DNA from 3 places in the Streptomyces sp. NPDC001700 genome. Region 2 is predicted to be linked to each of the others. Evidence: predicted binding sites of a transcription regulator. Region 2 holds the regulator's gene; each other region holds the start of a gene.

Region 1 (9,877 bases), on a different contig from region 2:
TGATGATCGGCGGCGGCGTCGCCGCCAACTCCCGGCTGCGGGCCATGGCCGAGCGCCGCTGCGAGGACGCGGGCATCACGCTGCGCGTGCCGCGCCCCAAGCTGTGCACGGACAACGGCGCGATGGTCGCCGCCCTCGGCGCGGAGATGGTCGCGCGCGGCCGGTCCGCCTCGGCCTGGGACCTGTCGGCCGACTCCTCCCTCCCGGTGACGGACCCCCACGTCCCGGACCCCACCGGGCATTCGCACGACCACACCCACTCCCACTCGCACTCCCACGACCACGTCCACGAGTTGAGCAGGAAGAACCTGTACGCATGACCGTCGCCCTGATGTGGGAAGCCCGCGCGGTCGAGGGCCGGGGCGAGGACCTGCTCGCCTGGACCGCCGAGCAGCCCCTCGACCCGGCACCCCTGCGCCGCGAGACCTTCCGCGCCCCCGAGGACCGGGTCCTCGTGATCACGTGGTGGGATGGCACGTACGACACCCCGGACCTCCCCGAACTCCCCGAGCCGGGCCCGGACCTGGTGCGCCGGGCCGTCCACCGGTGGCGCTTCGAGTCGGTCGGGTAGCGCGACCAGCCGGGACGGCCCGCCCCTTCCCGAGGGGTGCGAGCCGCGCTTCACCATCGCCGCCGACCCCGCCGGGGCCGCGCCGCTCGCCGTGGTCGTCCGGAACGGCGATCGTCGCCTCGCCGTGCTCACCCCCGACCATGAGCCGCTGGCCGAACTGCGCCTGCCGCCGCGCTCGACGCTCCGCTGCGGACTTCGTGGAAACGGCGGGGCGCGCGCTTCGGAAGGGCGGCCATGACCGAGTCCGCGCGGGGGCGGTTCCGGGTCCGGGGCGGCGGGGTCGACCGCCGGGTGGCGTACGCGCAGGCGGTGGCGAAGTACTGGAGGGCGTGACCCTCGGCGGGAGCGCGGTTCCTGCCAGCCAGGGAGGAATGAAGTTCACGGCTCCGCCGGAGCTGAGAGACTGCCTTCCATGACCCTGCCCGACGCGTTGCCCCCGCCCCCGCCCGCCCCGGATCTGCAGCCGTGGCCCGACCGGGCCGGGCTGCTGGCCGACCGGGCGCGGGCCATGGGGACGCTGGCGCGGTGGTACATGGCGCCGCACCGGGCGTTGCTGCTGTGGCTGCTGACGCTGGTGTTCGCGCTGGGGTGGACGCTGGCGGTGTCGGGGTTCCAGTTCCTGGTGACCGGGCAGATCGTCGAGCACATCCTCGGCGTGATCTTCCTCGGGCTGGCGCTGGGCGCCACCGTCCCGTCCAGCCTGGGGCTGGTCTCGGGGATCCGGCGGGACGTGTTCGTCGGCGCGCGGCTGCGGGACTGGGCGGAGCTGGGGCGCGATCCGCAGACGCTGCCGCACTGGCGGGTGTCGGGCAGCGCGCTGCTGTGGCTGCTGCCGTCGCTGGTGCTGTGCTGCCTCGGGCTGGTGCTGGGGGCGTCCACGGCCATGTCGGACCTCGGCGCGGAGACGTTCGGGGTGGCGATGGGGATCGCCGTCGTCTTCGCGGTGGCGGGCGGTCTGGGCCTCGTCAAGGCGATCGGCTACTACCGTCTCGTCAACCGCGAACTCAGCCCCGACGACGGTGAGGGCTGAGGGGCGCCAGGGGTCAGCCGGACGCGTCCGACGAGCGCTGCATCGACTGGAAGCGGTGCAGCAGCTCCAGATATCGCTCGCCCAGGCTCTCGCCGCGCCGCTTCGTCGCGTCCTCGACGTGCAGCAGCATCTGCCGGATCCGCACCGCGTCCCGGTAGGCGTCCCGCTGGAGCTTCTTGTGCGCGGTCGCCGCTGGGCCCTTCCAGTCGTCGCCGACCGTCTTCGCCAACCGGTCGAGGCCTTGGACCGTCTCCTCCAGGTAGCGCAGCATCTCCTCCAGATCCTGCAGGAGATCGGACATTTCTTGATCGGATACAGCCCGATCGGATACAGCCCGATCGGATACAGCCCGATCGGATACAGCCCGATCGGATACGGGCCGCTTCTCGTCACTCATGTTCCATGCCCCTGCCACCTTCCGGTCCGGACCATCAGCGGGATGATCGTGCCATGACCGGAGCCGGTCCGGAGGACTACCTCGCGAGGTGGTCGAACTCGCCCGCCTTGATGGCGTGGAGGAGGGGCCGCAGCTTCGCCGGGGTGGTGGTCATCACGATGCCGGGATCGTCGCTTTCGCGGAGGGCGATGGCGTCGGGGCCTATGGAGGCGAGCTCTATGCAGGAGTTGCCGTCCCCCTGTGTGGAGTAGGAGGACTTCTGCCAGGTGATCTGAGACATTTCCTTGCCTTCAGAGGTGTTGGGCGATGCCGTGGATCATGTCACGTGACTCCTTCTGGGGGAGGGTCACTTTCATCGTCCGGGCCAGCACCGCCCGGTAATTGGTCAGCTGGGTCTCGGCGTCCACGAACATGGGGCCGTGCGCGGCGTCGAGCTGCACCGTATCCAGCTGTGGCACCGGGCCCGAGGCGTAGGTCATCGATACCCCGGAGACCGGGAAACCGCCCGCTTCGAAGGGGATGACCCGCACGGTGACATTCTCCCGTGTTGAGGCCTCCAGCAGGCTGTCCAGTTGTCGGCGCATGAGCTGCGGCCCGCCGAACCGCAGCCGCAGACAGGCCTCGTGGATGATGAAGGTGCACGGCGGAGGATCGTCCCGGTCGAGGATGTCCCGGCGCTTCATACGGTGGGACAGCCTGCGCCTCAGCTCGGGCGGCGACCAGGCCGGAACCGCCTCGTCGAGCACGGCCCGCGCGTATTCCTCGGTCTGCAGCAGGCCCGGCAGAAACATCAGCTCGACCACGCGCAGGCTGGTCGCGTAGTACTCCAGCTCGGCGAGGTCGAGACCGCCGGTGGCGATATGGCCCCGGTACTCCTCCCACCAACCGCCCTTACGCTCGCGGGTCATGGAGACGAGCGCGTCGACGTAACCGTGGTCGGGGCAGGTGTAGATCGCGGCGAGGGTCCGCACCCGCTCCTCGCTCACGCCGAAGCGGGCCAGCTCCAGGTTGGTGATGTGGGTGCGGTTGATGCCCAGCCGGTCGGCGGCCTCCTGGATGCTGAGCCCGGCGCCCTCGCGCATCCTCCTCAGTTCAGTTCCGAGCCGGACTTGACGCGCGGTCGGGACGCTTCTGGGTGGCATGGCCCTCCGTAACCCTCAAGGAGTAATTGTCGGCGAAATTCAACGGGACCGTAGTAGTTGTTTGCACCACTGCCCTACCTTGGGTGGCGTCGCCGCTACTGCGCGTTGATCGCTGTAACGGTACGCGCGATATAGGCCCGTTCGCAGGGAGTTGACCCATGGAGTCCGACTACGAGTCCGACGACCGGCCACCACGTCGCCCGCCCGCTCCCTCCCAGGACCCGTACGTCTACACGCTCCAGAACACGCGGCACGCCACCTCCGCCAAGGTCTGCCGGGACTTCGTCGCCGTCGTGCTGGGCGCCGTGGGGCAGGAGGACCTGGTCGAGGTGGCGACGCTGTGCACCTCCGAGCTGGCCACCAACGCCTTTCTGCACGCCGAGGGCGACTCCCTGACCCTGCGTGTGGTGATCGAGCCGCCCCGCTACCGCGTCCTCGTCTACGACGCCTCCGCCCAACTCCCCACCGCCGCACGCCTCCCCGAGGGCGACCGCCTCCACGGGCGCGGGCTCGGCCTGGTCGCCGCCCTCGCCGACGCCTGGGGGACGGCGGACACGGACCCGTCGGGGGTGTACGCGAAGGGCGTCTGGTTCGAACTCCACGGGGAGGAGAAGAGCTAGGGCGCCGGGTGCCCCAGGAGCATCGTGGGGGCGCCTGCCGAGCGGGTGAGGAGGATCGTGCAGGCGTTGCCGCCCTCCAGCCGCAGCTTCTTGCGCAGCTGCTCCGGCTCGATGGCCGAGCCGCGCTTCTTGATCGTCGCGACGCCGACCCCGCGCTCCCGCAGCAGCGCCCTGAGCTTCTTCAGGTTGAACGGCAGCACATCGGTGATCTCGTACGCGGTGGCGTACGGCGTCGGGCGCAGCTCGTCCGTGGTGATGTAGGCGATCGTCGGGTCGATGAGACGGCCGCCGATCCGGGCCGCCACGTCCGCCACCAGGTGGGCGCGGATGACGGCGCCGTCCGGTTCGTACAGCCAGCGGCCGACCGGGCCCGGCTCGGGGTCCGGGAGCTGGGAGCCGAGCAGGGAGTGGCCGGAGGGCAGCAGCGTGGCGCGGCGCATGCCGGGGCGGGCGGTGCCGAACCACAGCACGGCCTCCTTCACGTTCCCCTGGTCCGAGATCCACTCGGCCTCCGCGTCCTCCGGCACCGCCTCGTGCGGCACCCCGGGCGCGATCTTGAGGGCGGCGCGCGGGGTCGTACGGGCGGCCTCGATGGCCCAGGACAGTGGCGGGGAGTACGCCTCGGGGTCGAACACCCGGCCCCGGCCGCCGCGCCGGGCGGGGTCCACGAACACCGCGTCATATGACGAGGTGTCGACCTCGGTGACATCGGCGCAGCGCACCTCGATCAGCCGCGACAGGCCCAGCGCGTCGGCGTTGGCGCGGGCGACCGCACAGGTCAGCGGATCGCGGTCGACGGCCAGCACGGCGAGCCCGGCCCGCGCCATCGCGATCGCGTCGCCGCCGATGCCGCAGCACAGATCGGCCACGTCGCGCACGCCGAATCCGGCCAGCCGGTCGGCGCGGTAGGCGGCGACGGAGGTACGGGTCGCCTGCTCGACGCCGTCGGGCGTGAAGTACATGCGGTGGGCGTCCTCGGCCCCGAACTTGGCGACCGCCCGCTGGCGCAGGTGCGCCTGGGTCAGGGCCGCCGAGACCAGGGCGGCCGGATGGTCGCGGCGCAGCCGGGTCGCGGTGGCCAGCTCCCGCGCCGGGTCGTAGTCCCGGAGCGCGGAGAGCAGCGCCTGCCCCTCGTCGCCGAGCAGTGAGTCGAAGGCGTCAACGTCCACATGGCCCATTCTCCCCGCTCCGGGGAGCGCATCCGCACGCGCGTGTCGGGCATTCGTGCACCGAAGAGATGAAGATCGCTTTTGTGATGATGATCAAGGCTGATCTTTCCAGGTGTCTGGTTCTCGCCGCCACGGCGGTTCTGCTCGTCGGCTGCGGACCCCTCGCCGCTCCCGCGCCACCGGCCGGGGCGGGTGAGGAGACGGCCGGTTCGCGGCAGCCGTCGGGCGCGGCCGCTCCGCGCTCCGTAGCGGGGTCGCCCGCCGGGTCCGCGCCCGCCGTGTCCGCGCCCCCCGGGGCCGCGCTCCAGGGCGCATCCGCGCCGGTGCGCGCGCCCTCGCACCCCGCCGCCGACGACGCGCCGCCTCCGCCGTCACCGCCGCCGCCCGGCTCGGTCCCGGCCTCGCCGCGCCCGGCGCCGGGGATCGCCCCCGGCGCGTACCACCGCTGGGGGCTCGACCGGCCGCTGGACCCGCCGCCGCGCCCGCCCGCCGTCAAACCGCCGCTGGTGCCGGACGAGGAGCAGCCGCCGGGGCTGCCGCCGGTCATCCGTCAGGTGGCGACCACCGATCGGGTGGTTTTCCTGACGATCGACGACGGACTGGAGAAGGACCCGCGCTTCATCGACCAAGTACGGGACCTGAGGGTGCCGTTCACCGAGTTCCTGACGGACGAGGCGGTCGACGGCCGCTACGACTACTTCGGCGAGCTGCACCGGCTCGGCGGCGGCGTCGGCAACCACACCCTCACCCACCCCAGCCTGGCCGGTCAGGACTACGGCACCCAGGTCGCGGAGATCTGCGGCCAGCAGGAGAAGCTCAGGCACCGGCTCGGCGTCCTGCCGCGCCTCTTCCGCCCGCCCTACGGGGAGTACGACGAGACCACCCTGCGCGCGGCGGCGGACTGCGGGCTGGGTCCCGTGGTGCTGTGGCGCGCCGAGATGGAGGCAAAGGGGCTGGTCTACCGGTCCGGCGAAGGGCTCCAGCCGGGGGACATCGTCCTCGCGCACTTCCGCGGCCCGGAGCAGCTCGGCGGGCACACCATGACCGACATGATCACCGCGCTGCTGCGGGAGATCCAGGCGCAGGGATTCACCGTGGCGCGGCTGGAGGACTACGTCTGAGAGCGGGTTCCCCGGGGGCCACCCGAGCGGTCCGCCGCCACCGCGCTTGGCACTCTGGTTGACGGAGTGCTAACCGCGTCATAATGTCAGGGCTGGCACTCGGCACCGCTGAGTGCCAAACACAGCGACGGGCAGGTCCGGCACCCGCGACGACGGATCCACCTGGTCGCCACCTCAGACAGTTAACCCCGTGAGATCTCCGAAGGGGGAGGTCGGATCGTGACGACCGCCAGCTCCAAGGTTGCCATCAAGCCGCTTGAGGACCGCATCGTGGTCCAGGCCGTCGAGGCCGAGCAGACCACGGCCTCCGGCCTGGTCATCCCGGACACCGCCAAGGAGAAGCCCCAGGAGGGCGTCGTCCTGGCCGTCGGTCCGGGCCGTTTCGAGGACGGCAAGCGGCTTCCGCTCGACGTCTCCGTCGGCGACGTCGTGCTCTACAGCAAGTACGGCGGCACCGAGGTGAAGTACAGCGGCGAGGAGTACCTCGTCCTCTCGGCTCGCGACGTCCTCGCGATCGTCGAGAAGTAATCACCGAAGTTTGCCTATGAGCCGCGCCCCGGTGCCCGTGTCACAGATACCCGGGGTCGGGGCGCGGTTCGTTTTTTTGACGCGACGGCGGCTGCCTCCGTACGGCGGCCGAGGATCGCAAGGAGAGGACATACGCAACCATGGCGAAGATCCTGAAGTTCGACGAGGACGCCCGTCGCGCCCTTGAGCGCGGCGTCAACAAGCTTGCGGACACCGTCAAGGTGACGATCGGCCCCCGCGGCCGCAACGTCGTCATCGACAAGAAGTTCGGTGCTCCGACCATCACCAACGACGGTGTCACGATCGCCCGCGAGGTCGAGGTCGAGGACCCGTACGAGAACCTTGGCGCCCAGCTCGTCAAGGAGGTGGCGACCAAGACCAACGACATCGCGGGTGACGGCACCACCACCGCCACCGTGCTGGCCCAGGCGCTGGTCCGCGAGGGCCTGCGCAATGTGGCCGCCGGTGCCTCCCCGGCCGCCCTGAAGAAGGGCATCGACGCCGCCGTCAAGGCGATCTCCGAGGACCTGCTGGCCACCGCCAGCCCGATCGACTCCAAGTCCGACATCGCCGCCGTCGCCGGTCTGTCCGCCCAGGACAAGCAGGTCGGCGAGCTGATCGCCGAGGCGATGGACAAGGTCGGCAAGGACGGTGTCATCACCGTCGAGGAGTCCAACACCTTCGGCCTGGAGCTGGACTTCACCGAGGGCATGTCCTTCGACAAGGGCTACCTCTCGCCGTACATGGTGACCGACCAGGAGCGTATGGAGGCCGTCCTCGACGACCCGTACATCCTGATCCACCAGGGCAAGATCGGCTCCATCCAGGACCTGCTGCCGCTGCTGGAGAAGGTCATCCAGGCCGGCGCCAGCAAGCCGCTGCTGATCATCGCCGAGGACGTCGAGGGCGAGGCCCTCTCCACCCTCGTCGTCAACAAGATCCGCGGCACCTTCAACGCCGTCGCCGTGAAGGCCCCCGGCTTCGGTGACCGCCGCAAGGCCATGCTCGGCGACATCGCGACCCTCACCGGCGCCACCGTCATCGCCGAGGAGGTCGGCCTCAAGCTCGACCAGGCCGGTCTGGACGTGCTGGGCACCGCCCGCCGCGTGACCGTCACCAAGGACGACACCACCATCGTCGACGGCGGCGGCAACAGCGACGACGTGGCCGGTCGCATCAACCAGATCAAGGCCGAGATCGAGTCCACGGACTCCGACTGGGACCGCGAGAAGCTCCAGGAGCGCCTCGCGAAGCTGGCCGGTGGCGTGTGCGTGATCCGCGTGGGCGCGGCCACCGAGGTCGAGCTCAAGGAGAAGAAGCACCGTCTGGAGGACGCCATCTCCGCGACCCGCGCCGCGGTCGAGGAGGGCATCGTCTCCGGTGGTGGCTCCGCTCTGGTCCACGCCGCCAAGGTGCTGGAAGGCGGCCTCGGCAAGGAGGGCGACGAGGCCACCGGTGTCGCCGTCGTCCGCCGCGCCGTCGTCGAGCCGCTGCGCTGGATCGCCGAGAACGCGGGCCTCGAGGGCTACGTCATCACCTCGAAGGTCTCCGAGCTGGAGAAGGGCCACGGCTACAACGCCGCGACCGAGGAGTACGGCGACCTGGTGAAGGCCGGCGTCATCGACCCGGTCAAGGTCACCCGCTCCGCGCTGGAGAACGCCGCCTCCATCGCCTCGCTGCTGCTCACCACCGAGACCCTGGTGGTCGAGAAGCCGGCCGAGGAAGAGGCCGACGCCGGTGGCCACGGCCACGGCCACGCGCACTGACGCGACGCGTAGCTAGCGCACAGCGCACGCGAAGGCGCGGCCACCCCAAACGGGGTGGCCGCGCCTTCGCGCGGTAGCGCGGCCTGCGGCCTTGGCGCGGTGGTGCGGACCACGGCCTGGCGCGGTGGTGCGGCTCCCAGTCTCGTGCGGTGGTGCGGCCTGCGCCTTCGCGCGGTAGCGCGCCTCGCGGTGATGCCGCCCCCGGAGGCGCGTCCCGGGGCCTCGCGCGCCCCGGCGGCGGTGCGCTCCGCCGTCTCGCGTGCTCGCGCCCGGCTGTTTCGCGGTCGGGTGCCCCGGCACTTCGCGGGGTCGCGCCCCGGACCTGCGTGCTCGCGCCTGGCGGGTTCGCGTGGTGGTGCGCTCCGCCGTCTCGCGTGCTCGTGCCCTGCGGTCCCGCCTGCTCGCGCCCTGCGGACCGTGCGGTCGGGTGCCCCGCCCTCCCGCACGCTCGCGCTCTGCGGTCTCGCGCAGCCGCGCGGGCGGTGGCGCGCCCGAGGGCCGTCATTCCCTGACCGGGATCCGTCATCCCTTGACCGGGGACCGGCCCACCTTCGAGGAGACGCCCGCCACCGCCGCCCTCGGCACCAGCTTCGCCAGCCCCGTCATCGCCTTGTACCGCGGGTCCGGAATCGACAGCGTCTTCCCTCGCGCGAAGTCCTTCAGCGCCGCCGCGACCAGCCGGTCCGCGTCCAGCCACATCCAGTCCGGCACCTTCTCCGGCTTGATCCCGGCCCGCGAGTGGAACTCCGTCCGCACCAGACCCGGGCACAGCGCCATCAGCCGCACCCCCGACCGCGCCAGGTCCTTCGCCGCGCCCTGCGTGAACTGCACGACCCACGCCTTGCTCGCCCCGTACGTCCCGCGCGGGAAGAAGGCCGCCACCGAGGCGACGTTGATCACCCCGCCGCGCCCCCGCGCCCGCATCGTCTTGGCGGCGGCGCTGGTCAGCCGCAGCACCGCCTCGCAGTGCAGCTTCAGCATCCGCAGCTCATCGGTGAGCGGCGCTTCCAGGTAGCGGCCGTTGTTGCCGAACCCGGCGTTGTTGACGAGCAGATCGACCGGATGCGTACGGTCCCCCAAGCGCTCCTCGACCGCGGCGATACCGGCGTCCTCGGACAGGTCGGCGCGCAGCACCTCCGCCTCGACCCCGTGCCGGTCGTGGAGGTCGGCGGCCTGGTCCCGCAGCCGCTTCTCGTCACGGGACACGAGCACCAGGTTGTGCCCGTCCGCCGCGAGCCGGCTCGCGAAGGCGGAGCCGATGCCCGCGGTGGTCCCGGTAATCAATGCAGTCGTCATACGCGCACGTTATCGGCCGGGAGATCACTCCGCGCCCGGGCACCGGGCCCCCGGGCGGCCCGCCCCGGCCGGTGCGCCGTCAAAGCCCTGGCGCGATATTCCGGTCCGCACCCAAGTGCCCCTTATGCTCGGGGGCATGATCGAGGCTCGTCATCTGAGGGTGCTGCGCGCGGTGGCCACCACCGGCTCCTTCTCCGCCGCCGCCCGCGAGCTGGGCTGCACCCAGCCCGCCGTCAG
Region 2 (9,877 bases):
CGAGCCGCTCCCCCGCCTCGACCGCGGGCCGGGTCAGGATGATCCGGTTGACCTGCTTGGACTGCAGGGCCTGGACCGCCTTGGCCATCGCGAGATAGGTCTTGCCGGTACCGGCCGGGCCGATGCCGAAGACGACGGTGTGCTTGTCTATCGCGTCGACATAGCGCTTCTGGTTGAGCGTCTTGGGGCGGATGGTGCGGCCGCGGTTGGACAGGATGTTCTGAGTGAGCACCTCGGCGGGCGTCTCGGCCGCCTCGCCCTCGCCGTTCTCCGCTGCGCGCAGCATGGAGATGGAGCGCTCCACCGCGTCCTCCGTCATCGGTTGACCGGTGCGGAGCACCAGCATCATCTCATCGAACAGACGCTGGACCAGGGCTACTTCCTCAGGGTCCCCGGTCGCGCTGACTTCATTGCCCCGGACATGGATATCGGTCTTCGGGAACGCCTTTTCGATCACGCGGAGCAACGAATCCCCGGACCCCAGGACCATGACCATCGGGTGCTTGGTCGGGACCGTGAACTGTGCGTGCGCCTGCGGTGCTGTGGTTGGTTGCGTCATGGGCTCGGCTCTGCGGCCTGCTCCTACCTCCTGCGTCAAGGGTTCTCGCTCCTCGACAACCTTGAGATACCAGGGTACGACGGGGCACCGACAACACCCGAGCGCTTTTCACCCCCGGCGGAAACCGATGGTGGGAACGGCCCGGCGCAGCAGCCCTGGGCGGGCGGCGGTCGGCAGCAGACGGTCGAGGAAGGCGTACCGGCGCAGCGCGCTCGGGGACTGGTCGTCGTACGAGCGGGCGTGCTGCCACCAGGCGCCGATCTCGCACCAGCCGGGAGCGGACAGCGAGCCGCCGAACTCCTGGACCGACAGCGCGGCCGTCAGCCCGGCGAACGCGAGCCGGTCGGCGAGCGGCCAGTCGGCGAGCGTGCCGGTGACGAAGCCCGCGACGAACACATCGCCCGCGCCGGTCGGATCCAGGGCCTCCACGGCGATCGCGGGCACCTCGGCGGTCTCACCGGTGCGGCCGTCCACCGCGTACGCCCCCTCCGAACCCAGGGTGACCACGGCGAGCGGCACCCGGTCGGCGAGCGCGCGGGCGGCGGCCCGCGGGCATTCGGTGCGGGTGTAGCTCATCGCCTCGGCCGCGTTGGGCAGGAACGCCTCGCAGTGCTCCAGATCGGCGAGGTCCGCCGGGTCCCAGCGGCCGGTGTCGTCCCAGCCGACGTCCGCGAAGATCCGGCTGCCGCGCCGCGCGGCCTCGGCGACCCACTCCTCCCGGCGGCCGGGGACCAGGGAGGCGATGGCGGCCCGGGCCGGGGGCGGGCTGCTGGGCGCGGCCTCCTCGGGCGGCGGCGCCTCGTGGCCGTGGCTGACCATCGTGCGCTCGCCCTCGTACGCCATGGAGACGGTCACCGGGGAGTGCCAGCCGGGAATGGTGCGGGAGAGCGCCAGATCGATGCCCTCACCGCGCTCCAGCGCGTCCCGGCAGTAGTCGCCGTAGTGGTCGTCGCCGAAGGCGGCGGCGAGCGAGGTACGCAGCCCCAGCCGGGCCAGCGCGGTGGCCATGTTGGCGACGCCGCCGGGGCTGGACCCCATGCCGCGGGCCCAGGACTCGGTGCCGCGGACAGGCGCGGAGTCCAGGCCGGTGAAGATGATGTCGAGGAAGACGGTGCCGGTGAGATAGACGTCACAGCCCGTGTCGCCGGGGCCCCGGACGGCCGCGAGCGGATCGAGCAGGGGGCGGCTCGCCGAGGGCTGGTCACCGTCGTGTGTCGTCACCGTGTGCTCCCAGGTCGGGCCGTTCTGTTCTGTCGCTGCGGGCGGGGCGGATGCGGCCAGTGTGCCCGATCGCGGCGGAGCGCGACCGGAGAGCGCTAGCGGCGCTTCGGTACGGCGACGCTCATCAGGTCCTTGGCGACGGTCAGCTCCCCGTCGAAGCCCGCCGCCCGCGCTTGGCGCTCGAACTCGGCCGGGTCGCCGTACCGCTGCGAGAAGTGCGTCAGTACCAGGTGGCGTACGCCCGCCCCGGCCGCGATCCGGGCCGCCTGCCCGGCCGTCAGATGGCCGTGCTCGGTGGCGAGGGGCTCGTCCTCGTCCAGGAACGTCGACTCGATCACCAGCAGATCGCAGCCCTCCGCCAGCGCGTGCGCGCCCTCGCACAGCCGGGTGTCCATGATGAAGGCGAACCGCTGGCCGCGCCGGACCTCGCTGACCTCCTCCAGCGTGACCGTGCGCCCGTCCCGCTCGATGGCGCCCTCGCGCTGGAGACGGCCGATCTCGGGCCCGCGCACCCCGTGCGCCGCGAGCCGCTCCGGCAGCATCCGGCGGCCGTCCGGCTCGACGAGGCGGTAGCCGTACGACTCGACCGGGTGCGAGAGCCGGGCCGCCTCCAGGGTGTACGCGGGGGTACGGGCGATCACCCCGCCCGCGCCGCCGACCGGCTGCTCGGCCAGCTGGACCGTCTCGCGGTAGGCCGTGGCGTACCGCAGCCGGTCGAAGAAGCGCTGTCCGCTCGCCGGGTAGTGCGCGGTCACCGGGTGCGGGACCCGGTCGAGGTTGATCCGCTGGATGACGCCGGACAGCCCCAGCGAGTGGTCCCCGTGGAAGTGGGTGATACAGATCCGGTTGATGTCATGGGCGGCGACCCCGGCCCGCAGCATCTGCCGCTGCGTGCCCTCGCCGGGGTCGAACAGCACGCCCTCGCCGTCCCAGCGCAGCAGATAGCCGTTGTGGTTGCGGTGCCGGGTGGGCACCTGGCTGGCGGTGCCGAGGACGACCACTTCACGTGCGGACAACGGGACTACCCGGGGGGCCAGTTGAGGCCTCGGCCGCCGAGGACGTGGGCGTGCGCGTGGAAGACGGTCTGCCCGGCCCCGGAGCCCGTGTTGAACACCACCCGGTAGCCCGTGCCGTCGATCTTCTCGTCGGCGGCGACCGTGGCCGTCTCGCCCAGCACATCGGCGGCGATCCGCGGCTCGGCGGCCGCCAGGGACGCGGCGTCCGGGTAGTGCGCCTTGGGGATCACCAGGACATGCGTCGGCGCCTGGGGGTTGATGTCGCGGAAGGCGACGGTGGTGTCCGTCTCACGGACGACGGTCGCCGGGACCTCCCCCGAGACAATCTTGCAGAACAGGCAGTCGGCCTGCGGTTCTCCCGCCACCGGTGGCTCCTTACGGATCGTCGGCTGGATCATCAGCACTTCTGGATCATCAAGGCTTCCGCACGGGATGCTACCGGGCCTCCCGCAGGGCGGTGCGCTCGAACCAGATGGTGATCAAGGAACGTCCACGGGAGCCTATTTCCCGGGCGCGGTGGTCCCGCGATCCCACGGGTGGGTGGTGGCCTCGTCCCAGGGGTGGGTGCGGGTCGGCGTGGGGCTCACCGTGCTGTCGCGGCCGTCGGTGTCGCTGCCGCCTTCGCACTCGCCGATCACATTGGCCTGGAAGACCTGCTGACGCTCCACCGTGCCGGTCAGATCGCCGCGCACACAGTGGTTCTCGCGCACATAGGTGACCTTGCCTCTGATCCCGATGGCCTTGCCGTCCTCGGTCCTGCCCCGGCAGTCCACCGAGGCGTCCGTGGTGCCCGAATCACCGGCGCTCGATGCCGAGGCCCCGGCCGTGGGGCCGCGCTTCAGATCCGCGTTACAGGTCAGCCAGCGCACCCCGATGCCGCCCCGCTCCAGGGCGGAGGTGCCGACCTTGTCCGTGGTGATCGAGACGGCGACCGCGGTGACCGCGCCGTCCCTCGGCTCACAGCCCGTCACCGCGATGGCCGCGACGACCGTGGCCACGGCGGCCAGCAGCGGCCGCCCGTGCCGTACATGATGGCTTAATACCCCCATAGAGGACAGGTTCCCATCACCCACGGCGAACCGGAAGACCTTCGTCGGCCACCCGGGCGCCCTCGGCGTCAGCTCCAGCGGCCGGTGCGCCCCAACAGCAGTGCCGCGGCGGCCGTTCCGGCCGTGGAGGTGCGCAGCACGCTCGGGCCCAGCCGGTACGGCCCGGCACCCGCCGCGGCGAAGGCCGCCAACTCCTCCGGCGAGACGCCCCCTTCGGGGCCCACGACGAGCACGATATGCCCCTCGTGGGGCAGTTGGGCCGTCGCCAGGGGCTCGCTGCCCTCCTCGTGGAGCACGGCCGCGAGGTCGGCTTCGGCGAGAAGCCGAGCAACCTCCTTGGTCGTCATCGCGTCCGCGACCTCCGGGAAGGTCAGACGGCGGGACTGCTTGCCCGCCTCGCGCGCGGTCGACCGCCACTTGCCGAGCGCCTTCTGCCCGCGCTCGCCCTTCCATTGGGTGATGCAGCGGGCGGCCGCCCACGGGACGATCGCGTCGACGCCCGTCTCGGTCATGGTCTCCACGGCCACCTCGCCGCGGTCGCCCTTGGGCAGCGCCTGCACGACGGTGATCCGCGGGCTCGGCGCCGCCTCCCGGCGTACGCCGTCGACCTCGACCAGCAGCCGGTCCTTGCCCTCGACGGCCGCCACGGTGCCCGATACGCCCGTACCGGCGCCGTCCGTGAGGACGACGGCCTCGCCGACCCGCAGCCGCTTCACCGAGACCGCGTGGCGCCCCTCGGGGCCCTCCAGCGCGATACGGGCCCCTGTGGCCGCTCCCGCGAGGTCGTCGGCCACGAACACCGGGGCGCTCACGACACCACGCCTCGCGGGGCCTGGAGCCCGTAGCCGGACCGCGCCGCGTCCAGTTCGACCACCAGGGTCTCCACCAGCCGCGCGGCGGGCAGTTCGCGCGCCAGCCGGTGCCCCTGCCCGGCCCACAGCGCCATGCCCTGCGGGTCGCCCTCCTTGGCCGCCGCCTTGCGCAGCCCGGAGGTGAGGTGGTGCAGCTGGGGGTAGGCGGCCGGGGCGTACGGGCCGTGGTCGCGGATGAACCGGTTGACCAGCCCGCGTGCCGGGCGGCCGGAGAACGCCCGGGTCAGCTCGGTCCGGCCGAAGAGCGGATCGGTCATGGCCGACTTGTGCAGGGCGTTCGCGCCCGACTCGGGGCAGACCAGGAACGCGGTGCCCAGCTGTCCCGCCGACGCGCCAGCGGCCAGCACCGCGGCGATCTGCGAGCCGCGCATCAGCCCGCCCGCCGCGATGATCGGGATCTGCACGGTCTCGCGCACCAGCGCGACCAGCGACAGCAGCCCGAGCACGGCCCCGGGGGCGTCGTCCGCCGGGTCGTTACGGAAGCCGCCCTGGTGGCCACCGGCCTCCACGCCCTGGACGCAGACGGCATCGGCACCCGCCCACTGGGCGGTCTCCGCCTCGACCGGCGAGGTCACGGTGACGATGGTCCGGGTGCCCACCCGGGCGAACGCGTCCAGCACGGCGCGGGTGGGACAGCCGAAGGTGAACGAGACCACCGGAACGGGGTCGTTCAGCAGGATCGCCAGCTTGGCGTCGTACGCGTCGTCCGAGCTGGCCTCGGGGTCCCCGAGGGCGGCCTGGTAGCGGGACGCCTCACCCGCCAGGCGGTCGGCGTAGACCGCCACGGAGGTCGGGTCGCCGGGCGGCTGCGGCATGAACAGGTTGACGCCGAAGGGGCGGCCGGTCAGCCCGCGCAGCTGCTTGATCTCCTCGTACATCGCCTCCGGCGTCTTGTAACCGGCGGCGAGGAAACCGAGGCCCCCGGCCTCGATGACAGCGGCGGCAAGCTGCGGGCAGGAGGCCCCGCCCGCCATCGGAGCCTGCACGATCGGGTACCGAGCGAGATCGGTCAGCGCGGAGGACATGGCCACATCGTGCCATGTCCCCCGCGACGATCCGTCACCGGATCAGCGTCCGCCGAAGGCGTTCCGGCCGGGCGCCTAGCGTCCGTTGGCCGCATCCCCCGGGGGCCCCCGGCCGGGCGCCTAGCGTCCGTTGGCCGCATCCCCCGGGGGCCAACCCCCGGACCCCCGGCCGGGCGCCTAGCGTCCGTTGAACGCGTCCTTGAGGCGCGAGAACAGCCCCTGCTGGCCCGGCTTGAACTCGCCGGTCGGCCGCTCCTCGCCGCGCAGCTTGGACAGCCGCCGCAGCAGCTCCTCCTGCTCGGGGTCGAGCTTGGTCGGGGTCATCACCTCGACGTGCACGATCAGATCGCCCCGGCCGCCGCCGCGCAGATGCGTGATGCCGCGCTGGTGCAGCGGGACCGACTGGCCGGACTGGGTGCCGGGCCGGATGTCGATCTCCTCCAGGCCGTCCAGCGTCTCCAGTGGCACCTTGGTACCGAGGCACGCCGCCGTCATCGGGATCGTCACCGTGCAGTGCATATCGTCACCGCGCCGCTGGAAGACCGGGTGCGGGACCTCGTGGATCTCCACGTACAGGTCGCCCGCCGGGCCGCCGCCCGGGCCGACCTCGCCCTCGCCCGCGAGCTGGATGCGGGTGCCGTTGTCCACACCGGCCGGGATCTTCACAGTCAGCGTGCGCCGCGAGCGGATCCGCCCGTCGCCCGCGCACTCCGGGCACGGGGTCGGCACCACGGTGCCGAAGCCCTGGCACTGCGGGCACGGCCGCGAGGTCATGACCTGGCCGAGGAAGGACCGCGTCACCTGCGAGACCTCACCGCGGCCGCGGCACATGTCACACGTCTGCGCCGAGGTGCCCGGCGCCGCGCCCTCACCGCTGCAGGTCGTGCACACCACGGCGGTGTCGACCTGGATGTCCTTGGTGGTGCCGAACGCGGCCTCGCTCAGCTCCACGTCGAGGCGGATCATGGCGTCCTGGCCGCGCCGGGTGCGGGACCGCGGGCCGCGCTGCGAGGCGGTGCCGAAGAACGCGTCCATGATGTCGGAGAAGTTGCCGAAGCCCGCGCCGAACCCACCGGCGCCACCGCCCGCGGCCGACCCCGACGGGTCCCCGCCCAGGTCGTAGACCTGCTTCTTCTGCGGGTCCGACAGCACCTCGTAAGCGGCGTTGATCTCCTTGAACCGCTCCTGGGTCTTCGGATCCGGATTGACGTCCGGGTGCAGCTCGCGTGCGAGCCGGCGGAATGCCTTCTTGATCTCGTCCTGCGAGGCATCGCGCTGCACGCCCAGGACTGCGTAGTAGTCCGTCGCCACTTACGACTCCGCCAGGATCTGTCCGACGTAACGTGCCACTGCGCGTACCGCTCCCATCGTTCCGGGGTAGTCCATGCGGGTCGGTCCGACCACGCCGAGTTTGGCGACGGCTTCGTCGCCCGAACCGTAGCCGACCGCGACGACCGAGGTGGAATTCAGCCCCTCGTGAGCATTCTCATGCCCAATACGCACGGTCATACCCGAGTCTTGCTCGCCGAGCAGCTTGAGGAGGACGACCTGCTCCTCAAGTGCCTCCAGCACGGGCCGGATCGTCAGGGGGAAATCATGCACGAAGCGCGTGAGGTTCGCGGTGCCGCCGATCATCAGCCGCTCTTCGGTCTCCTCGACAAGCGTTTCGAGCAATGTCGCCAGCACGGTCGAGACCGTCCCCCGGTCCTCCTGCTCGAAGGACTCCGGAAGATCCTGCACCAATTGCGGCACATCCGCGAACCGCCGCCCCACGACCCGGCTGTTGAGCCGGGCCCGCAGATCCGCCAGCGAGTCGTCGCTGATCGGAGCCGGGCAGTCCACCACGCGCTGCTCGACCCGGCCGGTGTCGGTGATCAGCACCAGCATCACCCGGGCCGTGGCCAGCGGCAGCAGCTCCACGTGCCGCACCGTCGAACGGGTCAGCGACGGATACTGCACCACCGCGACCTGCCGGGTCAGCTGCGCCAGCAGCCGGACGGTGCGCCCCACCACGTCGTCGAGGTCGACGGCGCTGTCCAGGAAGTTCTGGATGGCCCGCCGCTCCGGGGCGGACAGCGGCTTCACTCCGGCCAGCCGGTCCACGAAGAGCCGGTAGCCCTTGTCCGTGGGGATGCGCCCGGCGCTGGTGTGCGGCTGGGCGATGAAGCCCTCGTCCTCCAGCGCGGCCATGTCGTTGCGCACCGTGGCCGGGGAGACCCCCAGCCGGTGGCGCTCGGTGAGCGCCTTGGAGCCGACCGGCTCCTCGGTGCCCACATAGTCCTGGACAATGGCACGCAGCACTTCGAGTCTGCGTTCGCTGAGCACCCCGCGCACCTCCAGTCCAGCCGTGTCATCAGGTCGTCCCTCTGGCACTCAACGGTCACGAGTGCCAGAACCCCTCAGCCAGTGTACGGCGGGGTGCGGTGGGCACGGCAAGAGCCGCCCCCCCGCCGGCGCCCCGGCCACCCGTCACGCTATCGCTGTTGGAGCTAGCGTCTCGGTATGGAGACGTGTTGGGAAGAGGCCGGGTGGGAACAGCTCGGTCCCGATGTCGCCCGCCGCAGGCTGCCCGACTGGGACTGCACGATCGGCGTGATCACCGGCCGGACGGACGTCCTCGTGGTGGACACCGGCTCGACGCTGCGCGAGGGCGCGGCGCTGCGGGCCGAGATCACCCGGCTGACCGGCCGCCGTCCGACCCGGATCGCGCTCACCCATCCGCACTTCGACCATGTCCTGGGCACGGCCGCGTTCGCGGGCTGCGAAGTGTACGGAGCCACCGGCGTGGACGGTCTGCTGCGCCGCGACCGGGAGGCGCTGCGCGAGGACGCCATACGGCACGGTGTGCCCCCGGGGGCCGCCGCCGAGGCCGCCGATCACCTCGTACCGCCGCATCACGTGGTCTCCGGGGAGATCACCCTCGACCTGGGCGGCCGGTCTGTGCTTCTGGCGAACGTGGGCCCCGGGCACACCGCCCATGACCTGGCCGTTCTGGTTCCGGGCGGCGTGCCGGGGCAGCCGGAGGTGGTGTTCTGCGGCGATCTGGTCGAGGAGTCGGGCCCGCCGCAGGCCGGACCCGACGCGATCCCCGCCCACTGGCCCGCCGCCCTCGACCGGCTGCTCGCCCTCGGCGGCGAGGACGCGCGGTACGTCCCCGGCCACGGGTCGGTCGTGGACGCGGCCTTCGTACGGGCCCAACGCGACGAACTGGCCGCACGCTTCGGCGTGTCCCGCCCAGGCGCCTCCCCTTAACGCGCCTCGGCGTGTCCCGTTAACCCGCCGCGCTATCGTCATCCGGATGCGCAGCCGACACTACGACTCGGATCTCACCCCGCCCTGGAAGCGGCAGCAGCCCGCCCCCGAGGTCCCCGCGGACCCGGACCTCGTGGTCGAGGAGGTCACCACGGGGTTCTGCGGTGCCGTGATCCGCTGCGAGAAGACCGCGCAGGGGCCGACGGTCACTCTTGAGGACCGCTTCGGCAAGCACCGCGTCTTCCCCATGGAGCCGCGCGGCTTCCTCCTGGAGGGCCGCGTCGTCACCCTCGTACGCCCGCGCGCGACGGCCCCGAGCGCCCCGCAGCGCACCGCCTCCGGCTCGGTCGCCGTCCCGGGCGCCCGTGCGCGGGTCGCCCGCGCCGGGCGCATCTATGTGGAGGGCCGCCACGACGCGGAGCTGGTGGAGCGGGTCTGGGGCGACGATCTGCGCATCGAGGGCGTGGTCGTGGAGTACCTGGCGGGCGTCGACGACCTGCCCGCCATCGTGCGCGACTTCTCCCCCGGCCCGGACGCCCGGCTCGGTGTCCTGGTGGACCATCTGGTGGCCGGGTCCAAGGAGTCCCGGATCGCCGAGCAGATCACCGACGAGAGCGTGCTGGTCGTCGGGCACCCCTTCATCGACGTGTGGGAGGCCGTGAAGCCGTCCTCGCTGGGCATTGCGGCCTGGCCGACGGTGCCGCGCGGCCAGGACTGGAAGACGGGCGTCTGCCGGGCGCTGGGCTGGCCGGAGAACACGGGCGCGGCGTGGCAGCGGATCCTGTCCGCGGTCCACTCCTACAAGGACCTGCGGCCGGAGCTGCTGGGGCGGGTCGAGGAGCTGATCGATTTCGTGACGGCGCCCGAGGCCGGTTAGTCGACC
Region 3 (9,877 bases), on a different contig from region 2:
GCCCTGTCCTGCCGCGAGTGCGGTGAGCGCTTCGACCTCGGCCCGATCTTCGCGTGCGGATCGTGTTTCGGGCCGCTCGAGGTGGCGTACGAGCTGCCGAGCGGCGACCCGGAGGGGCTGCGGAAGCAGATCGAGGCCGGCCCCGACAACATCTGGCGCTACGCGCCGCTGCTGCCCGTCCCCGCGGACGTGGCCACACTCCCCAGTCTGAACCCGGGCTTCACCCAGCTCGTCAAGGCCGACCGGCTCGCCCGTGAGCTGGGCGTCACCGGCGAGCTGCACGTCAAGGACGACTCCGGCAACCCGACCCACTCCTTCAAGGACCGGGTCGTCGCCATCGCCGTCCAGGCGGCCCGCACCTTCGGCTTCACCACCCTCTCCTGCTCCTCCACCGGCAACCTGGCCGGTGCGGTGGGCGCCGCGGCCGCGCGTTCCGGCTTCCGCTCGTGCGTCTTCATCCCGCACGACCTGGAGGCGGGCAAGGTCGTCATGGCCGCCGTCTACGGCGGTGAGCTGGTCGGCATCGAGGGCACGTACGACGACGTCAACCGCTTCTGCAGCGAGCTGATCGGCGACCCCGTGGGCGAGGGCTGGGGCTTCGTCAACGTCAACCTGCGGCCGTACTACGGCGAGGGCAGCAAGACCCTGGCGTACGAGATCTGCGAGCAGCTCGGCTGGCGGCTGCCGGACCAGATCGTCATCCCGATCGCCTCCGGCTCCCAGCTCACCAAGATCGACAAGGGGCTCAAGGAGCTGATCAAGCTCGGTCTGGTCGAGGACAAGCCCTACAAGATCTTCGGCGCCCAGGCCGAGGGCTGCTCCCCGGTCTCCGCCGCCTTCAAGGCGGGCCACGATGTGGTGCGCCCGCAGAAGCCGAACACCATCGCCAAGTCGCTGGCCATCGGCAATCCGGCGGACGGCCCGTACGTCCTCGACATCGCGCGCCGCACCGGCGGGGCGGTCGAGGACGTCACCGACGAGCAGGTGGTCGACGCGATCAAGCTGCTCGCCCGCACCGAGGGGATCTTCGCGGAGACCGCGGGCGGCGTGACCGTCGGCGTGACCAAGAAGCTGATCGAGGACGGGCTCCTCGACCCGTCCCTGACGACCGTTGTCCTCAACACCGGCGACGGCCTCAAGACCCTCGACGCGGTGGCCCCCACCACGGGCCCCTCCGCCATCATCCGCCCCACCCTTGACTCGTTCCGAGAGGCAGGCCTCGCATGAGCGTCAACGTCCGAATCCCGACCATCCTGCGTACCTACACCGGCGGCCAGGCCGAGGTCAGTGCCGAGGGCGCGACCCTCTCCGAGGTTCTGACGGACCTGGAGAAGAACCACGCGGGCATCGCGGCCCGCGTCCTGGACGACACCGGCAAGCTGCGCCGCTTCGTGAACGTCTACGTCAACGACGACGACGTGCGCTTCGCCGAGGGCCTGGACACGGCCACGCCGGACGGCGCCGGGGTGTCGATCATCCCCGCGGTCGCGGGTGGCTGACCCCGCGGTGATGGGTGTCTGCTGACGCCCCATCACCCCGCTCACCTCAGGAAATCGCCCCGTCCGGGAAAAGCGGACGGGGCGATTCCGTGTTTGGAATCGCGATAGAGTTGCCCCGCTTCCCTCAATGGGCCCGGGCTACCTCATCCGCCCCGGCGCCGGAACCGCATATGAGAACTCGTCAACTTGTGCGCAAAGTGTGTGCGCGATTTGTCGGGTTGGCGCCCTATGTCCCGCCGGGTTTGCCCGAGCTTCACGGGAATTCTCCACTTTTTACCGATCGGCCGTGCCCAGAATTCTCGTCCAATTGACCTGTTGCAGAGGGCGTTGGGACGGATACATTCAGCGGCGGTCGACGCGTTCCGGCGCACACCCCCCTCGACTCGGGGGGTGAGGTCTGACCCGGGTCCGCGGAGTGCGGTCCTGCGCAAGGGCCAGCAATAGGGGAGTTAGGAATGGCTCAGGGCACCGTCAAGTGGTTCAACGCGGAGAAGGGGTACGGCTTCATCGCGGTCGACGGTGGTGCGGACGTGTTCGTCCACTACAGTGCGATCCAGATGGACGGTTACCGCACCCTCGAGGAAGGCCAGCGGGTCGAGTTCGAGATCTCGCAGGGCCAGAAGGGCCCGCAGGCGGACATGGTCCGCGTGGCCGTAGGCTGACGCGCCGAACGCGAGGCAGCTGACTGAAACGCCGGAGGGCCCGCACCCCGCGAGGGGGCGGGCCCTCTGGCATGTCCGCGAGGGCCCCCTCCGCCCCTCCCGGTCGGCTCTCTTGACGCCCCTCGGGCGCTTGCACTCTCATGGGGCGAGTGCTAATTATTGCGTTAGCACTCTGAAGGTGAGAGTGACAGAAGGATCGGGTCGGTGAGGCAAGCCGACGTCGTGCGGGGCAAGGAACCGCACGGCAGGCAGGCCGTCCGTCGCGGGCGCCAGGCGCGGTCCGGAGCAATCCACCCCGTCTTGGGAGGACCACTTCACATGGCCAAGATCATCGCGTTCGACGAGGAGGCGCGGCGCGGCCTCGAGCGCGGGATGAACCAGCTCGCCGACGCCGTCAAGGTCACCCTCGGCCCCAAGGGCCGTAACGTCGTCCTCGAGAAGAAGTGGGGCGCCCCCACGATCACCAACGATGGTGTTTCCATCGCCAAGGAGATCGAACTCGAGGACCCGTACGAGAAGATCGGCGCCGAGCTGGTCAAGGAGGTCGCGAAGAAGACGGACGACGTCGCCGGTGACGGCACGACGACCGCGACCGTCCTCGCCCAGGCGCTGGTCAAGGAAGGCCTCCGCAACGTAGCCGCGGGCGCCAACCCGATGGCCCTCAAGCGCGGCATCGAGAAGGCCGTCGAGGCCGTCTCCGCCCAGCTCCTTGAGCAGGCCAAGGACGTGGAGACCAAGGAGCAGATCGCCTCCACCGCCTCCATCTCCGCCGCCGACACCCAGATCGGCGAGCTCATCGCCGAGGCGATGGACAAGGTCGGCAAGGAAGGCGTCATCACGGTCGAGGAGTCGCAGACCTTCGGGCTCGAGCTTGAGCTGACCGAGGGCATGCGCTTCGACAAGGGCTACATCTCCCCGTACTTCGCGACGGACATGGAGCGCATGGAGTCGTCGCTCGACGACCCGTACATCCTGATCGTCAACTCGAAGATCACCAGCGTGAAGGACCTCCTCCCGCTGCTCGAGAAGGTCATGCAGTCCGGCAAGCCGCTGCTGATCATCGCCGAGGACATCGAGGGCGAGGCGCTGGCGACCCTGGTCGTCAACAAGATCCGTGGCACCTTCAAGTCCGTCGCCGTCAAGGCTCCGGGCTTCGGTGACCGCCGCAAGGCCATGCTCGGCGACATCGCCATCCTCACCGGTGGCACCGTCATCTCCGAGGAGGTCGGCCTCAAGCTGGAGAACGCCGGTCTCGACCTGCTCGGCCGCGCACGCAAGGTCACCGTCACCAAGGACGAGACCACCATCGTGGACGGCGCCGGCGACACCGACCAGGTGCAGGGCCGCGTCAACCAGATCCGCGCCGAGATCGAGAACTCGGACTCGGACTACGACCGCGAGAAGCTCCAGGAGCGCCTGGCGAAGCTCGCGGGCGGCGTGGCCGTCATCAAGGCCGGTGCCGCGACCGAGGTCGAGCTGAAGGAGCGCAAGCACCGCATCGAGGACGCGGTGCGCAACGCCAAGGCCGCCGTCGAGGAGGGCATCGTCGCCGGTGGTGGCGTGGCCCTGCTCCAGACCGTCTCGGTCTTCGAGAAGCTGGAGCTGGACGGCGACGAGGCCACCGGTGCCCAGGCCGTGCGCCTGGCCCTGGAGGCCCCGCTGAAGCAGATCGCCGTCAACGCCGGCCTTGAGGGCGGCGTCGTGGTGGAGAAGGTGCGCAACCTGACCCCGGGTCACGGCCTCAACGCCGCGACCGGTGAGTACATCGACCTCATCGCCGAGGGCATCATCGACCCGGCCAAGGTCACGCGCTCCGCGCTGCAGAACGCCGCGTCGATCGCCGCGCTGTTCCTCACCACCGAGGCCGTCATCGCCGACAAGCCCGAGAAGTCCGCTCCGGCGGGCGCCCCGGGCGGCATGCCGGGCGGTGACATGGACTTCTGATCGGCTTCGGCGCCCCGCGCGCCGGTCGGTCATACCGTCCACTGACGACGGCGGGGCGGCACCCTTTCTCCCAAGGGGTGCCGCCCCGCCGCCGTTTCTTATTCTGTGGCCGCTTCGAGGGCGGCTCGCAGGTGGCCGTTCGCCTCGGCGAGCAGCTTCTCGGCGGTGGGCGCGTCCACGCCGCCGAGGATGGTGAGGATGGCGTTCTTGGCCTCCCAGCCGGTGGCCGTCAGCGCGCTCTCGATCTGTTCGTCGGTCGCGCTGGTCGCGCTGGTCGCGCTGGTCGCGTCGGTCGCGTCGGTCGCGCTGGTCGCGTCGGTCGCGCTGGTCGCGTCGGTCGCGCTGGTCGCGTCGGTCGCGCTGGTCGCGAGAGCGACGATGCGGCGGGTGCGCGCCCGCAGCTTCTCGTTCGACGCGCGCACGTCGACCATCAGATTCCCGTAGGTCTTGCCCAGCCGGATCATGGTGATGGTCGAGATCATGTTGAGCACGAGCTTCTGCGCCGTACCGGCCTTGAGCCGGGTGGACCCGGTCAGCAGCTCCGGTCCGACGACGACCTCGATGCCGTGGTCGGCGGCCGCCGCGAGCGCCGAGCCCGTGTTGCACGACAACCCGACGGTGAGCGCGCCCCGGCGGCGGGCGTGCTCGACGGCGCCCACGGCGTACGGGGTGCGGCCGGACGCCGAGACGCCCACGACCGCGTCGCCCGGCCCGACCCCGAGCCGGTCCAGGTCCTCGGCGGCCAGCTCCGCGCTGTCCTCCGCGCCCTCGACGGACGACACCACGGCGTCCGCCCCGCCCGCGATCATGCCGACCACCCGGTCCGGCGGGGTGTTGAAGGTGGGCGGGCACTCGCTCGCGTCGAGCACCCCGAGCCGCCCGGCGGTGCCCGCGCCCGCGTAGATCAGCCGCCCGCCGCCCGCCATGCGCGCGGCGATGCCGTCGATGGCGGCGGAGATCCGGGGTAGCTGGGCGGCGACGGCGGCGGGGACCCCGGCGTCCTCGGCGTTCATGATGCGGGCGATCTCGACGGTGTCGAGCCGGTCGATCTCGGCGAGTTCGGGGCGGAACGCCTCGGTGGTCAGGGTCTCCAGCTGGGCGCGGAGCTGTTGCTCCTGTCGTTCCTGCTGCTGCTGTTGTTGCTGTTGCTCATCGGCGGCGGAAGTCATGGCGAAGCGGCTCTTCCCTACGTAAGCGTGACGGTGGGGGATGGCGGTGCGGGCGCGGGTCCCTCGGCGGGACCCGGCTCAGCGGTGGCTGGGGCGGGGGTCGTGCCGGTGCGCGAGGGCCTCGTACGAGGCGGACAGGGCGGGCGCCGCACTCTCGTACGTGCGCTGCGCCACGCCTATGAACAGGCAGTCCACCACCAGCAGCTGGCTGGTGCGGCTGGACATCGCCGCCGGGCGCAGCTCGCTCTCGCGCGCGGTGGAGGTGGTGAGCACGAGGTCCGCGTACTGCGCGATCTCGCCGTCCGGGCGGCCGGTGATCGCGATGGTGGTCGCCCCGCGCTCGAAGGCGACGCGCAGCGGCTCGATGACGTCCGTCGTCCGCCCCGAATGGGTGATCGCGAGGGCGACGTCGCGGGAGTGCAGCTGGGTGGCGTTGGTGATGGCCAGGTGCGGATCGGCGTGCGCGTGCGCGATCAGACCGATCCGCAGCAGCTTCTGGGCCAGGTCCTGGGCGACCAGGTTCGACGCGCCCACGCCGTATACGTCGATCCGGCGGGCGGCGGCGACCGCGGCGACCGCGGCCTCGACCTGGCCGGGGTCGAGCCCGGCGGCGGTGTCGGCCAGACACTGCTGCTCCTCCTGGGCGAGCTTGGCGATCACGTCCCCGATCGGGTCGTCGACCGCGATGTCCGCCGTGACGGCCGGTGCCCGGCCCGCCGCCTGCTGCGCGGCGAGCGCGGCGAGCGCGAGGCGCAGATCGCGGTATCCGGGGTAGCCGAGCAGTCGGGAGGTACGGACGACGGTGGCTTCGCTGGTGCCCGTACGCTCGGCCAGACCGGTGACGGTGAGCGCCGCGCAGCCCGCCGGATCGCCCGCGACGGCCTCGGCGACGCGCTGCATCGAGCGGGTCATGGACGGGCCCAGGGTGCGGACCTTCGCCGCGAGGGCGGCGGGGGCGGGCACGGCGGGGTCGGTGAGGGGAGTGAAAGTTTCCTTCAACTTACTGCTCACATCTGAAAACTATTTCCGGCCACGAGGTCAGTCAAGACCGCGCGCGATGCCATTCCGTACGCGGGAAGGCGGCGCGACGAAGCAAAGGTGACAATGGGACCCATGAAGCTCGAACATGCACTGCACGCGGCACGGGCGCTCGTCCTGGCCGACCTCGCGGCGGGAGACGTCGCCCAGGCCGACATCGTCTCGCTCGTCGAGGACGCCATCGCGCACCGCCGCTGGTGGGTCGAGCAATGGCCGGAAGGCGTGGCCTTCGTGTCCGGGCTGGTCGCCCAGGACGTCCAGGACGCCCTGCTGGAGCGCTACGGCCGCTGGCCCCTGTGCCCCGTCTGCACCCGGGGCGGCGACCTCCACGCCCTCGACGTGGAACCCGAACTGGGCCCCGATCCGCACTGGGTGTGCGGCAAGACGGCGGTCGCGGTGGCGCCGGTGGGCTCGCTGGGGACCACCCTCTGATGGCGGCGCTGATTCTTTCCGGGCTGATCTGATGGCCGTACTGATCGACCCGCCCTCCTGGCCGGGCCACGGCCGGATGTGGTCCCACCTGGTGAGCGACGTCTCGTACGACGAACTCCACGCCTTCGCCACCCGCATCGGCGCCCCGCGCCGCGGCTTCGACCGCGACCACTACGACGTCCCGAGCGACCTCTACGCGCGGGCGGTGCGGGCGGGGGCGGAGGAGGTGGGCAGCAAGGAGCTGCTGCGCAGGCTTACGGCGGCGGGCTTGCGTCGCCGTAAGCCGGTGGCGCGGGGCTGAGGGCGGACCGTCTCGCTCGTCTTACCGGACCGTCTCGTGTGCGGGGGTGGCGGCCTGACCGGAGGCGATCACCCGCGAGGCCCCCTCCGTACGATGCAGCCGGGCCGCGAGGGCCGTCGTCACGATGCCCGTACCGGCCAGGGCCGCGCCCGTCCAGGCCACCGCCGGGTAGCCCCAGCCCGCGTCGATGACCAGGCCGCCGAGCCAGGGGCCCACCGTGTTGCCGATGTTGAAGGCGGACGTCGTGGTCGCGCCCGCGAGCGTCGGGGCGGCGTTCGCGACGTTGAACATACGGGCGTTGAGCGCGGGCGCGGTGAAGAAGGCGGTGAAGCCGAGCATCAGCGCCAGGCCCACGGCCGCGATCGGGCTGTGCGCGGTCAGCGCGAGGACCGTCAGCACGACCGTCGAGGCGGTGATGCCGCCGTACATCGTCCCGAAGAGGTGCGCGTCCGCGATGCGCCCGCCGACCGCCGTACCGATCAGCGCGCCGACCCCGAACAGCGCCAGCACGGTCGGCACCCAGCCCTCGTCCAGCCCGGCCACGTCCGTGAGTAGCGGCGAGAGGTACGAGAACAGGCAGAAGACCGCGCCTCCGCTCAGCGCGGTGGTGACCAGCGCGAGCCAGACCTGCCGGTCGCGGTAGATGCGCAGCTCGGCCCGGAGCCGCGGCCGGTCCTCCCCGGTCGGCACCTCCGTACGCGGTACGAGCGCGATCACGCCGATCAGCCCGAGCACCGACAGCCCGGCGACCGCCCAGAAGGCGGCGCGCCATCCCGCGTTCTGGCCCAGGAACGCCCCGGCCGGAACCCCGGCGATGTTCGCGACGCTGAGCCCGCCGACCATCACCGCCATGGCCCGCGCCCGCGCGTTCACCGGCACCAACGACACGGCCACCGCCGCCCCCACGGCCCAGAACCCGGCACACGCGAGCGCGCTCACCACCCGCGACGCGAACAACACCCCATACGACGGCGCCACCGCCCCCGCGACCTGCCCGAGCCCGAAGACGGCGAGCAACGCGATCAGCGTCGTACGCCTCGGCAACCGCAACGTGGCCGCTGCCAGCAGCGGCGCCCCAACCACCATCCCGATAGCGAACGCCGATATCAGCAGCCCGGCCGTGGGGATCGTCACCCCCATGTCCCGGGCGACGGGTTGCAACAGCCCGGAGAGCATGAACTCCGAGGTCCCGAGAGCGAAGACGGACAGGCCAAGTACATACACGGCGATGGGCATGCCGACGTCAACGCCCATGCTCGGTCCGCCATTCCTCGCCCGGGGGCGTTCCCTATCTCCCGAACGTTCACTCGAAGTGATGGCTCGGCGGCTGCGGCCTGGCGATGTCACGGAGAGTGATGGATAGTCGAGGTGTGAGCCCGCCAAGGGGAGGCGGGTGTTGAAGCATCACAGGGGGAGTGATCGCCATGACCGCCGTCATGACCGAGAACACGATCAATGACCTGAACGATCCGATCACCCCGGACGAGTGGGCCGCCCATCTGGCCGCCACCGCACCGGGCCCGCACACCGCATCCGTACTGCCGGTCTTGCACGCGGAGAAGCTGTCCCGTACCGGCCGCATCGACGCGCTGAAGGCCCTGGAGCGCCACACCGCCTGGATCCAGGCCCAGCAGGCAAACATCCTCGCCGCCCTGGAAGCCGAGGTCTGGGCCGAGGGCCCACCGGCAGGATGGGATCGCAATACCGAGGCCGCATGGAACTTCACCTGCGAGGAAGTGGCCTGTGCCCTGAAGCTGTCCGGCACGACGGCCGCCCGCCGCTTGGAAGTCGCCCGTGAGCTGGCGAGCCGCTACCCGCCCACACGAGCCCTCCTGGCCCAGGGAGACATTTCCTACTTACAGGCCGCAGCAGTAACCGAAGCCTGCGCCGTCCTCGATCCCGAGGTCGCGGGACAGGTCGAGGCGGCCCTGCTGCACAGGCTGCCGACCATGACCACCGGCCAGACCCGCCGCGCCCTGGCCCGCGAGATCGTCCGAGCCGATCCGGACGGCGCTGAAGAGCGGCACCAAGCCCGCAAGCGACAGCGGCAGATGGTCCACTATCCGCAGGATGACGGAATGGCCATGTGGGGCGCGGTCCTCCCGGCCGAACAGGCAGCGGCCATGACCGCCGCCGTCGACTCCCACGCTGCCACCCTCCCCGATGAGGGCCGCACGCTGGAGCAGAAGCGGGTCGACGCCCTCTACGACCTCATCGTCAACCGCACCGTAAGCAGTTCCGAATCCTCGGGCGGCCGTTCAGCGGCGGTGGTCCAGGTGACCGTTCCGCTGGACGTCCTGATCGGCGACACCGACGACCCCGCCTACCTCAAGGGTTACGGCCCTATCACCGCCGACCAGGCTCGCGGAGTCGCCTTCGCCGAAGGCACCGTCTGGCGCCGCCTGATCACCCATCCCGATACCGGGATGCTGATCAAAACCGATCCCACCACCTACAAACCCACCGCCGAAGTGGAGCGGCACGTCATCGCCCGCGATGCCCACTGCGCCTTCCCCACCTGCCGCATGCCCGCCCACCGTTGCGACCTCGACCACGTCGAACCCTTCAACCACGCCGACCCCACCAAAGGCGGCCCGACCACACCCGACAACCTCACCACCCTCTGCAGACGCCACCACCTCATGAAGACCCACCACCCCGGCTGGGCCCTGAAACGCGACTCCGAGTCCGGCACCACCACCTGGACCGCCCCGACCGGTCACACCTACACCAATCGCCCTCACGACTACCGGTGAGTGATCTTCATGACGGACTGGCAGATCAACCACGTCCCGGAGTGGAAGGTGCGCCGCCTGGACGACGGCAGCCTTG

The links. Region 2 encodes HrcA, which represses chaperone genes, less so after heat shock. Its sites were predicted from a motif close to TTNGCACTCNGNNNNNCNGAGTGCNAA; they were not measured.
Positions count from the first base shown of each region.
Region 1: the regulator HrcA is predicted to act here: its motif matches at 6,097-6,123, upstream of groES (co-chaperone GroES).
Region 3: the regulator HrcA is predicted to act here: its motif matches at 2,291-2,317, upstream of groL (chaperonin GroEL).

Region 1 is NZ_JBSFGE010000005.1:405,627-415,503, reverse strand. It holds gene tsaD (tRNA (adenosine(37)-N6)-threonylcarbamoyltransferase complex transferase subunit TsaD) at 1-320, shown strand, start outside; gene ACWC5C_RS12925 (hypothetical protein) at 317-571, shown strand; gene ACWC5C_RS12920 (hypothetical protein) at 984-1,601, shown strand; gene ACWC5C_RS12915 (hypothetical protein) at 1,615-1,902, opposite strand; gene ACWC5C_RS12910 (DUF397 domain-containing protein) at 2,075-2,278, opposite strand; gene ACWC5C_RS12905 (Scr1 family TA system antitoxin-like transcriptional regulator) at 2,289-3,140, opposite strand; gene ACWC5C_RS12900 (ATP-binding protein) at 3,299-3,760, shown strand; gene ACWC5C_RS12895 (THUMP-like domain-containing protein) at 3,757-4,938, opposite strand; gene ACWC5C_RS12890 (polysaccharide deacetylase family protein) at 4,998-6,050, shown strand; gene groES (co-chaperone GroES) at 6,270-6,578, shown strand; gene groL (chaperonin GroEL) at 6,719-8,344, shown strand; gene ACWC5C_RS12875 (SDR family NAD(P)-dependent oxidoreductase) at 8,867-9,640, opposite strand; gene ACWC5C_RS12870 (LysR family transcriptional regulator) at 9,777-9,877, shown strand, end outside.
Region 2 is NZ_JBSFGE010000002.1:240,017-249,893, forward strand. It holds gene ACWC5C_RS04560 (PhoH family protein) at 1-559, opposite strand, end outside; gene ACWC5C_RS04565 (PfkB family carbohydrate kinase) at 668-1,780, opposite strand; gene ACWC5C_RS04570 (ribonuclease Z) at 1,876-2,796, opposite strand; gene ACWC5C_RS04575 (histidine triad nucleotide-binding protein) at 2,802-3,161, opposite strand; gene ACWC5C_RS04580 (hypothetical protein) at 3,297-3,845, opposite strand; gene ACWC5C_RS04585 (16S rRNA (uracil(1498)-N(3))-methyltransferase) at 3,914-4,657, opposite strand; gene ACWC5C_RS04590 (nitronate monooxygenase) at 4,654-5,742, opposite strand; gene dnaJ (molecular chaperone DnaJ) at 5,920-7,053, opposite strand; gene hrcA (heat-inducible transcriptional repressor HrcA) at 7,054-8,067, opposite strand; gene ACWC5C_RS04605 (MBL fold metallo-hydrolase) at 8,245-8,994, shown strand; gene ACWC5C_RS04610 (DUF3097 domain-containing protein) at 9,041-9,871, shown strand; gene hemW (radical SAM family heme chaperone HemW) at 9,868-9,877, opposite strand, start outside.
Region 3 is NZ_JBSFGE010000003.1:280,234-290,110, reverse strand. It holds gene thrC (threonine synthase) at 1-1,227, shown strand, start outside; gene ACWC5C_RS06995 (MoaD/ThiS family protein) at 1,224-1,499, shown strand; gene ACWC5C_RS06990 (cold-shock protein) at 1,955-2,161, shown strand; gene groL (chaperonin GroEL) at 2,480-4,105, shown strand; gene murQ (N-acetylmuramic acid 6-phosphate etherase) at 4,204-5,274, opposite strand; gene ACWC5C_RS06975 (MurR/RpiR family transcriptional regulator) at 5,353-6,285, opposite strand; gene ACWC5C_RS06970 (hypothetical protein) at 6,388-6,744, shown strand; gene ACWC5C_RS06965 (DUF4031 domain-containing protein) at 6,776-7,045, shown strand; gene ACWC5C_RS06960 (Cmx/CmrA family chloramphenicol efflux MFS transporter) at 7,067-8,281, opposite strand; gene ACWC5C_RS06955 (DUF222 domain-containing protein) at 8,470-9,801, shown strand; gene ACWC5C_RS06950 (hypothetical protein) at 9,811-9,877, shown strand, end outside.